One region of the Weissella tructae genome, then DNA from elsewhere that is predicted to be linked to it. Evidence: riboswitches for the same ligand, from Rfam matches in the RefSeq annotation. Region 1 holds a riboswitch; the other holds the start of a gene.
What was found. Region 1 has a riboswitch for thiamine pyrophosphate ahead of thiM (hydroxyethylthiazole kinase). Riboswitches for the same ligand answer to the same signal wherever they lie in the genome.

Region 2: it holds a riboswitch for thiamine pyrophosphate, as region 1 does, so the genes downstream of both, thiT (energy-coupled thiamine transporter ThiT) here and thiM (hydroxyethylthiazole kinase) in region 1, are expected to answer to the same signal.

Annotation. Positions count from the first base shown of each region.
Region 1 covers NZ_CP007588.1:659,404-667,037, forward strand. Annotated here, with positions in the region: gene thiE (thiamine phosphate synthase) at 1-137, opposite strand, end outside; gene thiD (bifunctional hydroxymethylpyrimidine kinase/phosphomethylpyrimidine kinase) at 146-949, opposite strand; gene thiM (hydroxyethylthiazole kinase) at 940-1,719, opposite strand; TPP riboswitch at 1,798-1,889, opposite strand; gene ade (adenine deaminase) at 2,021-3,676, opposite strand; gene WS08_RS03230 (LPXTG cell wall anchor domain-containing protein) at 3,850-5,793, opposite strand; gene WS08_RS03235 (glycerophosphoryl diester phosphodiesterase membrane domain-containing protein) at 6,196-7,634, opposite strand, start outside.
Region 2 covers NZ_CP007588.1:912,007-919,640, forward strand. Annotated here, with positions in the region: gene WS08_RS04390 (ribose-phosphate diphosphokinase) at 1-233, opposite strand, end outside; gene WS08_RS04395 (dihydroorotate oxidase) at 448-1,395, shown strand; TPP riboswitch at 1,445-1,533, shown strand; gene thiT (energy-coupled thiamine transporter ThiT) at 1,692-2,255, shown strand; gene WS08_RS04405 (type I 3-dehydroquinate dehydratase) at 2,362-3,087, opposite strand; gene WS08_RS04410 (shikimate kinase) at 3,080-3,589, opposite strand; gene aroA (3-phosphoshikimate 1-carboxyvinyltransferase) at 3,614-4,906, opposite strand; gene aroC (chorismate synthase) at 4,906-6,084, opposite strand; gene aroB (3-dehydroquinate synthase) at 6,087-7,148, opposite strand; gene aroF (3-deoxy-7-phosphoheptulonate synthase) at 7,135-7,634, opposite strand, start outside.

The DNA of each region.
Region 1 (7,634 bases):
CCCTTATCGCGGTATTGAAACGCCGTAATCCCACTCGCAATAATGTCTTTCATTCTCGTTAATGCGTCTGCTTTCGTTGTGTCCTTAAAATTCTGTGGACCGGCAATACCGTACAATGCCAAAATATTTCTGTTCATGCAAATGCCTATTCTTTCTCTGCCCATAAGTTCAAAGGCCCGTGCCCATGACCAACGTTAATCCCCTGTTGAATCACCACTGACATATAATCGGTCGCCTGAGCTAAAATGTCTGGTAATTCCTGACCTTTAGCTAGATGCGCTGTAATAAAGGCAGACAATGTATCACCGGTTCCATGCGTACGAATGGTTTCAAATCGTGGATTCGTGTACCAATAAATTTGACCAGCTTCGGTGTACAATAAATCAGCCACTGTATCTCCAGTCATATGACCACCTTTGATTAAGACATTCTTGACTCCCAATGCTTGAATCATTTCAGCCGCACGAAGCATATCTGCTTCATCATCTATGCGGATACCAGTCATCACTTCTGCCTCAGCCGTATTAGGTGTGACTAAATAGGCAAAAGGTAATAGTTTATGGGTTAATAATTGAATTGCTTCATCAGATAATAACTTGGCACCACCTTTTGCCACCATTACTGGATCAATTACCAATGGTATCTCTGATACTTTCGGCAAATAATCTACCAGCGTTTGCACGACTTGTGCATCAAATAAAGCGCCTGTCTTCATCGCCTTAATATCTAAGTCAGAAAACACCGCATCTAATTGTGCGACTAACAAATCCTTTTCTGTTGGTGCCAACGCTTGGACGCCATACGTATTTTGCGCCGTTACACCGGTAATCACCGTTGCCGCGTAAACATGCTCAAGAGCGAATAGTCTTGTGTCCGCATTCACCCCAGCACCACCACTGGAATCAATTCCGGCAATAGTTAAAACTTGTGGAATTTCGGCTAATGCCATGTCATGACTCCTTCTGCTATGTCTGTATCTTGTAAGCGGTAAATGGCATCAAAAAAAGCAGGCATATATGATCCTGGACGGTCATCACCAACAAGCGCCGTTGTATTTTGACCAGCCAATTTCATATTCAATGCAGCCACATAAGCTGCTTCAAATGGATCATCTGCCACACTCGCAAATGTCGCAACGACTGCACTCAACATATCCCCCGCACCCACATTCGTGGCTAATGCTGGGTTATTGTAGTCAATACTTACCGTTTGTGTCCCATCACTAATGACATCTACTGGTCCGGATTGTACAATAATCGCGCCTGTTGTTTGCGCTGCATTTTTGACGGTTGCGACATTAATATCGTCGTCTAAGGCATCAATACCGGTTGCTTGACTTTCTTCATTGGCAAACCAGGCAATTTCCGCTGAGTTTCCACGGATGTAATCGAAATGGACCGATTCTGCTAATTGTTGGACACAACGACTACGGTATGGCATGTGTACCGCGACAGGATCCAAAATAACCGGAATATGTAATTCATTTGCGCGGATTCCCGCTTTAATCATCGTACTTAATTGCTCATCAGTAATTGTCCCAATATTGATCACCAATGCTTTTGAAATCGCTAATAGTTCATCAGTTTCATGACTTGTTTCTGTGACTAACGGACTCCCACCCAACATACTTACCACATCTGCGACACGTTGAGGTGTCACAGAATTCGCCAAATTCAACACCAATGGCTTCTCTGTCTTAATCTTGTCGCGTAATTGCATATTCTTCTCCAATCGTAAAAAAAAGCTCAACCAGTCCCTACGCAAAAAAGTAGAGTCTGATTGAGCTAGTCTAATAGTCATATCAAATCGCTACTTTCCTCCGCAAGTTTTAGCTTGTTCAGGTTCAAAGGGTTTAAGTCTCAACCAATATGGTTCCCCTAGTAGTAAAAATATTCAATTGTTTACCCGTCTAGCTTAGCATAGCCGAATATCTTTTAATAGTCATAAAATAAAATTTTAGCTGTACCATTCACTGGTGAATCGTTTTCTATGTTCTTAAAACCGCACCAGACTCACTCTATTATTGCGCGTCGTTTAATTGAATAAACGCAAACTTTTCAAAATCAAAGAGACCTTGATCCGTAATCTTTAATGACGGAATAACGGGTAATGCCATAAATGACAACGTGATAAATGGATCAAATGTCACTGAACTAATCTCTTTAAAGGCAGCTTGTAACGTCTGATATTGTTCAGCCACTACTTCATACGGTTCATCTGACATTAGACCACCGATTGCCAAAGGTACGGCAACAACTGTCTCTGCATCAATGGCCACAACTAAACCACCATTCATTTCACGAAGTGTTTCAGCCACTTTCAACATCGCTGCATCATCCACACCAGCAATAATCACATTGTGTGAATCATGCGCAACTGTTGCCCCAATGGCTCCTTGCTTAAGATCTAAGCCACTAATAATACCCGTGGTTGCGCCTAAATCATGATAACGTTCCGCAACCATAATTTTTTGAAATTCTTGATTAGGCATAAACATCCCATTATCCGTTGGAACAGATACATATTGATGGCTTGTTGTAATATGATTTGGTTCAATACCAATGACATGAACTTTGTCACTTGTAATTGGGACATCTAGATTTTGCTCAGTCAAAGTAAAGTTCAAAGGTGTACTTAATGGTTGAACGTCATTGGTTTTATTCACGCTATTATCGTTAATCCATTCCCCTGAAATCATGGTTTGTGCAACCGAAAAGTCTTCTTTATCGTTAAAGACAATCACGTCAGCCGCATAGCCATCATTCAAAGCACCAACATTTTGTAGTCCTTCAGCTTGGGCTGCATTGTAACTAGCCATTGTTAGGACAATTTCTAACGGTAGTCCTTCAGCTAAAGCAATCGCTACACTTTCGTCAATTGATCCACGCGCAACAATGTCGCTAACTGTTTTATCATCCGTTGAAAAACTAAAGCGATGTTGATTTTGTGGTGTTACCGCTGGCAATAACGCACGTTCATCTTGTTCAACAGTCCCTTGGCGAATCAAAATGTGCATACCGGCCGCTAATCGGTCTTCTGCTTCAGCAACTGACGTCGCTTCATGATCAGATGTAATACCCGCTTGGCGATAAATCGCTAATTGTTCACGCGTCAAACCAGAACCATGTCCATCAATACGCTTGTTTAGGGCTTGTGCGTCGGCAATTTTTTGCATCATGTCCGATTCTTTCGCCGCTACCGCAGGAAAATCCATCACCTCAGCCAAGCCATTTACACGAGCATGCGCATAAAACTCTTTTAGATCAGCGGCTTTTAAGGTCGCCCCTGCATGTTCAAAATCAACCGCTGGCACTGATGAAGGTAACATGAAGTAAAAGTTGGTTAAGCTAGCTTCTGCATCCGCCAACATAAATGAGATACCATCTTTACCAGCGACACTGGCTAATTCATGAGGATCTGCAATTCCCGTTGTGATGCCATGTGAGGCCAACAAACGACCTAATTCAGCGGGGCGTAACAAGCTACTTTCAATATGCAAATGCGCATCAATTAATCCCGGCGCAATGTAAGCACCTTTGGCATCATATGTCTCTGTTGCTTGCAAGACATCACTACGCCCACGGAACGCAATCTGCTTTCCGTCAATCCAAAGTTCTGTTTCTTCAAACGTTTGTGTGAATACATCCAATACGCGTGCATTAATAATGTGTAGCATGAATGGTTACCTTCCATTATCTAAAATATAGTTATGATTAGAATTGTTAATTAGTATAGCGAACTCTTTGCGGAGTGTCATCTAAAATATAAAAGAAAAAGGAGATAAAAGCCGATGCTTCTATCTCCCTTTTTATGAGTATTTGTACTGGTTTAATCAATAAACAAGAAAGTTTACTTACGACGACGTACAACCATTGCCCCGGCAAAAACCATACCTAGCAATCCAAGAACTGTTACAGCAACATTGTTTTCTGATCCAGTATTTGGTAGTTGTTCTGCCTTAACATCAACATTCTTTTCAACAGACTTAGGCGCAACAACCTTTGTTGTTTCCTTCTTTGGCGCAACCGGCTTAGGTGCTACCGTTGTGTTTGTTGTAGTAGTTGTTGTCTTCTTAACAGCTGGCTTAGTTGTTGTCTTTGGTGTCTTCTTTTCAGCACCATTTGGCTTAATTGGTGTTACTTCTTCTTCGGGCACAATTTCTTCTTCGGGCACAACGTTAATTTCTGGTTGTGATCCACGAATACCATCTTCAAGTTGGTTTTCTTCTGTGCTTTCGTTACCATTTTCTGGTGTGATTGGGTCAATAGTGTCAATCTTACCTTCATCGATAACTTCTTCTTCAGGTGTCACGTGAATTTCTTCTTGTGATCCATTAATGCCATCTTCTAGCTTTTCGTTTTCACCTTCGTTACCATTTTCTGGTTCGATTGGTGCGATTTCATCAACGTTTTCTTCTGGAATAATTTCTTCTTCAGGTGCCACGTGAATTTCTTCTTGTGATCCATTGATGCCATCTTCTAACTTTTCGTTTTCACCTTCGCTACCGTTATCTGGTTCGATTGGTGCGATTTCATCAACGTTTTCTTCTGGAATAACTTCTTCTTCAGGTGTCACGTGAATTTCTTCTTGTGAGCCATTGATGCCGTCTTCTAGCTTTTCGTTTTCACCTTCGCTACCATTTTCTGGTTCGATTGGTGCGATTTCATCAGTGTTTTCTTCTGGTGTAACTTCTTCTTCAGGCAACACGTGAATTTCTTCTTTTGAACCATGAATGCTATCTTCTAGCTTATCACTTTCACCTTCGTTACCATTTTCTGGTTCGATTGGTGCGATTTCGTCAGTGTTTTCTTCTGGCATTGGGTCGACTGTTTCTTCAGTTCCCTTGTTTAGATCATCGTCACCTTCGATCTTACCAGACATCAACACATTGTTAACGCTAACCTTGTTTGAGATAGAGTTTGGACGGTTGTTCTTCACTTGGTAGTTAGTCGTGAAAGTGTTGTCCAACTTAATCATCTTCTTTCCAGCTTCAGTCAGACGTGTTTGGTAGTGAATCCCAATTGTGTGTTCACTAACATATGCTTCTGGCAAAGTTACAGTGAACTTCTTACCATCCATCTTAACTTCTGGTGCAGTCATGTTGTTGTTTCCATCAAGACGGAAAGATGATGGCACATATTCATGACCAGGTCCCAATTCATCAGTCACAACAACATTACCAGTCATTTGGTAACGTGGTGATGCGTTGACAACAATATACCAGTTAATCAATGTTGGATCATTTTCACTAACGAATCCACCCTTGTATGAAAAATCAGGTGCGGGTTCTTCACCAGGTCCACGCTTATCGTGTCCCTTAACCTTTACATTGGGTACCTTTTGAATGTTTGTTCCTAGGTCCAATGTCACATTCTTAGATGTTCCAGCTTCAAGCTTATCTGTTGCCTTAATACTGAATGACAACATTCCCTTGATGTTCTTCTTAACAGTTGTCTTGTCTGTGAAAGTTACAATAGCACGACCTTCTTCAACTCGAACTGTCGCATAGTCTTCCAACAACATTTCATTCTTGTAACCCTTTAGTTCGCTGGGCAATTCAAAAATCATTTCATCGCCGGGCTTGAATTCATGACCATTCTTTTCACTAAAACGGATTGTGATTTCTGCATTATCTCCAGCTGAAATTTCTGTCTTTGAAATTGAAATTTCATCCACAAAAAGATTTGAATTAATTTGACTCGCTTGTACGCCTGTGTTGATAAACAATGTAACCACAAAACTTACAAGAGCCATTGCCAACCAAAGTGGGCGATATGTTGTAAATGCCTTCATATAAAACTTCTCCTTAAAATATGTATTTCATTAAGTATCACCACATTCATGTGACATACAAATAATAATCAATGTCCTATACATAATGAATAACAGATATAAAAATAACGTATTTTAAAACATCCGTCTAGTTAGAAAAATTCAATTACTTTAAAAAAACAACATTATTTGTTATGAAACCAGTCATATCAACGATTACAGGCGGCTAAATAAATTTAATTTAAAATTACATTGAATTGTTTTAAATTCAACACTCTCCATACGTACTTCTATAATATAAGTCAATACACCACCTTTTAAGCGATTTTATCATACAAAACACTTACTAAAAATACAAACAAAAAAGACTACCCCTGCATAAATAGGGATAGTCTTATTCTAATAACCTGCTATCTAACAACCTTAAGAGGCTGTACCGCTAGATAAACTCGGCATGCTAATTACATAGTGTTGAATACGTTGTGCATATGATGGGTTTTCTTGATCAGATTTAATTTCATCTTGCAAGACGCTTAATTCGTCAGTAATAACACCATCAACATTGTATGACATCATACGACGCATTGTGTCTGTATCATTAATCGTCCAAGCATATACTTCACGACCTCCAGCATGTGCCTTTGACGTGAATCGGTTATTCAATGTTGTTTCTTCCATTGTATATGCATCTGCATCAGTATGTGGATAGACAAAATTGTAAGGTAAAATGTACGACACATACAGCTTAGGTGCCTTTTGCTTCAAAACGGCCACCACATTATAGTCTAATGATTGCACCTCATGGCCGTCTTTCAACAGCTCATCTTGGTACTTATCTAAAAAGTTATCCATCATATCTGGTGAATCCTTTTTAGATGTTTTGATTTCAACAAGCAGCTTTTGATCCGCATTATTTGCGGCGGCTAAATATTCATCAAAACTTGGTAATGGTGCTTTAAATCCATTTTCTTCCACCGTCATACGTGACAATTCTTGTAACGTATAATCTTGTGGCGCCCCATCGACCCCAGTTAAATTCTTCATATTCGGATCGTGCATGACTACAAATTGACCATCTTTAGTTTCTTGAATGTCCATTTCAACATAATCTGGCTTCAATGCACTGGTCTTCACCAATGCTGGAATTGTGTTTTGCGCCCCATTAGGTGTTTCAACCCCATCAACTCCACGATGAGAAATCGTCTTTGGTACCGTTTGTCCAATACCAAGTAGATAAACAACATTAAATGATACGATCATAACAGCGGCTAATGTAATCACCATTGTAGATGCCGTCTTCATCCAACGCTTCGCACGCCAAGATACTGCTGGTTCACTTTCTTCCATATAAGGAACAATCGCGTCATTAGATAGTAGCAATGTTAACAGCACCATTGATGTCCAGGCACTAAAGAACAAATTCAAAACTTGAATTAATGATAGGCTAATCACCCCACCAAAGAGCGCAATTGGCGTGGCTAATTCATCAATCAATGTTTGACTCATAAAAATTAGCCCAAACGTGATCACTCTAGGAATCGCTGTTAAAGCACCCAATGACCATAGTTGAATGGTGAAACGCCAAAACTTGCGATGTGTAATTGCCATACTCGTTTTAACGGCAACTTTTGCGCTTTTCTTCCCTAAAATAACAAGTGGTAAGATAAAGATCCAGCGAATAGCAATATATCCAACTAGGAACCCTAGGACAACTAACAAGACACCCAGCCAGATGTTTTGTACTAAGAAATCAACAATAAACGTTGGAATAACAACTTTCCCTAATAATTGACTACCAAAAACTTCTTGTCCGGCTTGGACAATCACCATAAAGTAACCCAATAGGAATAAAGCTGAACGCC
Region 2 (7,634 bases), 250 kb from region 1:
AATGCATCAATCAAAATCATGATTTCCATGAAACTATCATTAGCTTCACCTGAAATTGATGAGATGACAAAGACATCATCTCCACGAATACTTTCTAAGACACGTTCATAGATTTCACCATCTGAAAAAGTTTTAATTTCAACTTCTCCTAAGGCAATGCCCATTTCACGAACCGTTGCTTCTGCTAGTTCACGACTCACGGACAAACCAAAGACTTTTAATTTAGACTCCACGATATGCCTCCAATTAGTTTAGAATATCTCTCTTAATATCTCCTATTTTAGCAAATTTACTGCTTTCGGGCTACTACCAGCCCACAATTCTGTCGTTATTCAGTGGTATACCAAAGAATTTAAAATCATTTAGTAAAATTGTAGATTTTTTCACCAAACGTTGGTAAAATGTTTTAAACAGTTTTTACCAACCACATATTTAAGGAGATTTACCATGACGACTTTGACAGCGAGCATTGCAGGTTTCGACTTTGATGGCATTCTTTTGAATGCTGCCGGGATTAATTGCCAATCGATTGAGGAACTCGATCAAATCCGTACTGCACCAGGTGCAGCAAGTCTTGTAACAAAGACCGCGACACCAAACGCCCGTAAGGGAAACGAAGGAATTCGTTACGCAGACATGCCAATTGGCTCAATTAATTCTATGGGGTTGCCTAACTACGGCTTGGAATACTACATCGAATACGTTGAAAAGTACCAACACGAAAAGCCTATTTTCCTTTCAACTGCCGGGATTACACACGAAGAAATTCTATACGCTATGCGTCGTATTCAAGAATCTGAATTCGATGGCTTGATTGAATTGAACTTCTCATGCCCTAACGTACCTGGGAAGCCACAAATCGCCTACGACTTTGAAACAACAGAAGCTTTGTTGACAGAAATCTTCACTTTCTTCACAAAGCGTGTTGGCGTAAAGTTGCCACCATTCTTCGATATTGCACACTTTGATCAAATTGCTGCAATCTTAAACAAGTTCCCACTAGCCTTTGTTAACTCAATCAATTCAATTGGTAACGGATTAACAATCGCCCCAGAAACAGACACAGTCACAATTTCACCTAAGGGTGGATTTGGTGGTTTGGGTGGTGCAATCGCTAAGCCAACTGCCTTGGCCAATGTCCGTGCCCTACGTGAACGCTTGCGTCCAGAGATTAAGGTTATCGGAACTGGTGGGGTCACAAACGGACGTGATGTCTACGATTTGGTCCTTGCTGGTGCCGAAATCGTTGAAATCGGAACAACTTTGTACCAAGAAGGTCCTGCCGTATTTGAACGATTGAATGCTGAACTAATTGCTGAAATGGAACGCCGTGGCTACACAGACTTGTCACAATTCCGTGGTAAGTTAAAGACATTGGATACAAAAGGCATTTAGTTCATTGCAATAAAAGCAGTAACCCGCTATACTATTAAATTGAAACGAATCGACCATGCTGGGGTGCCGAAAGGCTGAGATAATACCCATGAACCTGATCCAGTTAGTACTGGCGTAGGAAGCTTGGTTTTGTTTATTAATGATAGATATTAAACAAAACCCCAGTTAATCACAGACCATAGCTACTATGGCCTCATTAACCGGGGTTTTTACTTTGCTCTGGGCGGTCGGTTCGTTATAACTATGTTTTAACACACGTTAGAACAACACATACCGCTCTAGGAGGAGTATATATTATGCAACAACGTAACATCCGGGTGACCATTGAAATCGCCATTTTCATGGCCTTAGCCATCGTCTTGGACCAAATTGTCCTATTCCGCATGCCACAAGGTGGAAGTATTTCATTGGGTATGTTGCCTATCATTGTTATCGCGCTACGTCGCGGTGCAGGTGTTGGTATCACAACCGGTTTCCTAACTGGATTACTTAGCTTTATGCTTGGTGGATTCTTCGTTAACATTTTCCAAATGTTATTAGACTACCCACTAGCCATCGCTGTTATTGGACTAGCTGGTATCTATTCTAAGACTTTCCAAGCACAATTATCTGCTGGACAACTTAACAAGGCATCACTTTCAGCTAGCTTTGCTACATTAATTGCTGGTCTTGCAGAATTAGTTCCACACACAATTGCCGGTGTTGTATTCTATGCCAGTTTTGCACCACAAAACCAATCAGTCTTTATCTACTCATTGGTTTACAACGCAACTGTCATCATTCCAAAAACATTGATTACAATGGTGGTCTTGGTCCTACTAGTACTTAAGGCACCACGTATCTTCACAGATAACCTATAAACAATAAAAAACGTCTTGAACATTCAAATTCAAGACGTTTTTTGTATGCATTTAAGTTGGTAATTATATAGAGCATTTCGAACAATCACGACGACATTCAAATCACTCAATCTACCTCGAAATGATTTCGCACTTCATGCAACGTTAACTGACCTGGCGCAGACGTTACACCTAGATGCGCAAATGTTAATTGTGACCCATATGTAAAACCATCTAGTCTTGTTGCACTACCATACGATCCCATCCCCATCGTAATAAGCGGTTGCTCTGTCATTTCAGACAATGTCTGTGTTGTCATTAATAGCTGAGTTACTTGCTCTTCATGCTCAACTGTTACAGCGTATTTAATGATATCGACAGGTAGATCTTTCAATGACATCAATCGCTCAGTCATATCGATGGGCCATTCCCAATCATGACGTGATGCAATGACGGGGACATCATACTGGTTGGCTAATGCACGTAACTCGGCTAACTCTTTAATCCATCGTACTTCAAGATCAATCGCTCCCACGCCTGACGTAATAGCCGTTTTGTACAGACGATAATATGCATTCCTGTCGTAGGCTTTTTGACCACCTTCTTCGGCTGTTCGCCAAGTCAGGATCATTGGCTGCTGAATTTCCGCAATGGTTGCCACAATAACGGTTGGTGTTAATGTTTGCAAATCTTGCCAAGCATCAATTCGCCATTCAATCACATCTGCATGTGATTCGTTCGCTATCCGTACACATGTAGATAACTCTTGCTTGTTCTTAGCTTGTATTGGAATCGCAATAAACGGGCGATTCCCCGGACGATTTTTCTGACCGATTCGTAATTTTTTACTCATAGTGTGCCCGATGATGTGCCAAAATTTCATCCACAATTGCTTGCGGTGTTTTATTGTCTGTATGAATCGTGATGTCTGCTGCTTCTGTGTATTTAGGTAGACGTTCACGCCACAATTCCCCAACCGCCGCTAAGCTATTTGTTTGTAAAATCGGGCGGTCTGTATCGTCCACGATACGTTCCATGGTTTGACCAAAACTCCCTGATAAATAATACACAGGAATCATCGTATTTTTTAGTAACACGCGGTTTTCGGCTTTTTCAATCACACCACCACCTGTTGCTAAAACACCATTTTCATTCAAAGATTTTCGTAAAATATCCTGCTCTAATTTTCGAAAGACAGTCTCACCTTGTGTTGCAAAAATCTCACTAGGCGTTTGCCTAGTTGCTTTCGTCAGCATCACATCTGTATCCCACATGGGAACATCTAATTGTTGGCTAAGTAATTCTGCGGTGGTTGTTTTCCCCGCTCCCATAAAACCAATTAATATCAATTTCATTATGACCACTTCCTTCCATTAGACTTATTGCATTAATTTTTCTAAATCATTGAAAAACGTTGGGTAAGAGATATCGACAACATTACCGTCCGATAATTGGACCTCTCCATCAGTAATTAACGCTGCGATAGCAAGCATCATCCCAATCCGATGATCGTCATAAACTTCAACGATCGTTGGTTCAGATACAGCCAACGGTGTCCCACCATGAATCACAAACCCATCAGGGCGTTCTTCAATATGGGCGCCTAACTTGTTCAGCTCAGTCGTCACAGCAGTAATACGATCAGATTCCTTCACACGTAACTCACTCGCACCAGAAATAACGGTGGTTCCTTTAGCTTGTGTCGCTGCCAATACTAACAATGGCATTTCATCAATGGCTTGTGGCACATCTTCTGCTGTAACAGTAATCGCCTGTAAGTCTTGTGTCGCCACCTGTAAATCCATGACGGGTTCTACGTCATCGCTTGTTGCTAACGCTGGGAAGTTGGCCCCCATACGTTCCAATAAACGTAATAGACCAACACGTGTTGGATTAACCCCCACTTGTGTAATGGTAATCTGACTATTTGGGACAAGTAATCCCGCAGTAAGCCAAAACGCAGCTGATGACATATCCCCAGGAATTATCACGTTCGTTCCGGTTAACTGTGGACCACCTTGCACACTAATAGCGTTATCTCGTACCGTTACATCAACACCAAATTCACGTAACATACGTTCGGTATGGTCACGTGTTGGCATTGGTTCGATAACCGTTGTCGTCCCACTTGCTTGTAATCCAGCCAACAAGATGGCGCTTTTAACTTGTGCTGATGCCATTGGTAGCGTGTAAGAAATACCGTGTAAGGCAACCTTACCAGTTAGTGTGACTGGCAAGGCATTTGTCTCTGTTTGTAACATAACGCCCATGTCTTTCAATGGTGTTAAAACCCGACCTAATGGTCGCTTAGACAAACTTTGATCACCATAGAAGGTCAAAGGAAATGCAGACCCCGCTAAAAGACCTAGTAATAGCCTCGTTGTGGTTCCTGAATTACCCATATCTAGTGCTTCTTGTGGTGCATGTAAGCCATCAAAGCCAATCCCATCAATTAGCCAACAACCATCTTCTTGTGTCATGCTAACGCCCATCTGTTGAAAGACAGTCATCGTACGTTCAATATCCTCCGATGCCAACAAACCGGTAATTTTTGTTTGACCGTTTGCGACACTCCCAAACATCACCGCACGATGTGACATGCTTTTATCGCCTGGAACTTGAACGCTTCCTTGTAAACCTGCTGGTGCTGATTTTAACTGTTTTATACCCATTAGAATTCACGCACGGCTTTACGATGTGCAGCAACTTGCGCAATCAATGTCTCCATATTATCTGCATCGAATTTATCTAAAATGGCTTTGGCCAATTCAATGGCCACCATGGCTTCCGCAATGACAACTGCGGCTGAAACAGCCGTTGTATCAGAGCGTTCAATTGAGGCACGATGATTTTCATGCGTGTCAATATCAACACTTTGCATCGGACGATATAGTGTTGGAATTGGCTTTACAACTCCTTTAACCACAATCATCTCTCCGTTCGTCATGCCACCTTCAAAACCACCTAAATTATTTGATCCACGATAGAAACCACGTTCTTCGGTCCAGTAAATTTCATCCATGACTTCGCTACCGAATTTTTCAGCATTCGCAAAACCACCACCAAATTCCACACCCTTAAACGCATTAATACCTAAGATTGCTTGACCAATTTTTGCATCTAATTTTGTATCTGCCGAAACGTATGAACCAAGCCCAACTGGTACACCCGTTGCCATGACTTGAACCGTTCCACCGACTGTATCACGATTGACTTTCGTTGCGTCAATCAATTCACGCATAGCAGCGTCCGTTTTTTCATCAAGTGTACGGGTTTCAAATCCTTCACTTGTTTCACGCATGCTGGCTAGATTAGGGAAAGATAGAATCTTTTCAGTGTCAGTCCAAACAGGTCCTACATTCAAAACAATGCCATGGACATCAATGTCCAACAATTTAAGTAGCTTACGAGCAACCGCACCTACAGCCACTCGCATCACTGTTTCACGTGCTGATGAACGTTCTAAAACATTACGTAAATCAGACTTATGTCCATACTTAATACCACCGACTAAGTCACCATGACCAGGGCGTGGTCGCAAGACTTTTCGTGTCGTATTTTCAGGTGTCGCTTCGGCATCAGGATCCATAATAGCTGTCCAGTTATTATGATCATCATTATGCACATTCAAGGCAATTGGTGATCCTAAAGTTACTTGATGACGGATACCACCCATAATAGTGACAGTATCCTTTTCAATTAATTGACGTCCACCTCGACCGTATCCACGTTGGCGTCGTTGTAATTCATGATTAATGTCCGCTGCAGAAAGCGGCATCCCTGCAGGGATACCTTCAACAATCGCAACTTCTTCTGGTCCATGGCTTTCGCCGGCTGTCATATAACGCATACTTACATTCCTTCAATAAATTCTGGTAACTTAGCCATTGTTTTTTGGAGCATGACTGGTTCACCCACTTTGGCCAAACCAATCAGATCAATTTGTTGACCACGTTGTTTCTTATCATGTGTTAATGATGATAGGAAATCTGGATGACTAAACAATTGTGAAAAGACAGGTAATTTAACCGCCTGCAAACGTTGCACAATTGCTTCAGTGGTTCCTGCCTCTGTATAACCATCTCGCTCAAAACGGTCAGACATTGTGACCATCCCAATACCAATTGCCTCACCATGACGTAACTCACCGTCTGATAACAATTCGATGGCATGCCCAAATGTATGACCAAAATTCAACGTCTGACGTTGGCCATGATCAAATACATCTTCTTCAACAATTTTCTTTTTAAAGAGAATTGACGCTTCAATTAGGGGCATTTGATGTTCACGAACATCCGCTAGTGATGTAATCGCTCCTGTCATTTCAGCAAATTCGCCACCCGCTAATAAACTCATTTTAATCACTTCAGCATAACCAGCTGCATAATCACGGGCTGGCATTGTTGCTAAGGTACTTGGATCAACCAAAACCAAATCAGGCTGATAAAATGACCCAATCACATTTTTAATGCCCGCTAAGTTTAACGCGGTTTTTCCACCAATACTCGCATCAACTTGTGCTAGTAGTGAGGTTGGCATTTGAATTAGCCCAATCCCACGCATATACAATGAGGCGATGACCCCTGATAAGTCAGTGACAACACCACCACCTAAAGCAAAGACACCATCTGATCGCGTGAAACCTAGTTCTGTCATACGCGTTAAAATCTTTTCAGCGACTGCGATTGACTTAGCCCCTTCACCAGCGTTAACTGTCGTTGTCGCAACAGTGAAACCAGCATCACGTAATTGTTGGCTAACTTCATCTAGATACAATGGTCCAACGTGATGATCAGTAATGATCATCACCTTCCGTGCCGTCCAAATACGACTTACACGTTGACCCAGATCTTCACGTAACTTGTCATCAAGTTCAATTTCGTAACTTGTATCTTGCGTATTAACGGTAATCATCTGATACCTCCACGAGTTGGTGAATTGTTTGTAGTTCCGGCAGCACATGCGCCAATGTTGCTGGCGTAATAGCTTGTGCTCCATCCACAAATGCCGCATCTGGATTTTCATGAATTTCAAACATTAACCCCTGGGCACCAGCTGCAACGGCTGAACGCGCACCAGGCACAACTAGGGAACGTTTTCCTGTAGCGTGTGATGGATCTACCAAGACTGGTAAATGCGTTAATTCACGTAAAACAGGCACGGCCATGACATCCAATGTGTTACGCGTATATTTCGCGTCAAAAGTACGAATACCACGCTCAATTAGAAAGACATTCGGATTACCATTCGCCATAATATATTCTGCTGCATTCAATAAATCATCAATTGTTGCAGACATACCACGCTTCAATCCAACTGGCTTGTTTTGCTTTCCCAGTAACTTCAACAAACTGAAGTTTTGCATATTACGTGCCCCTACTTGGAAAATATCTGTATACG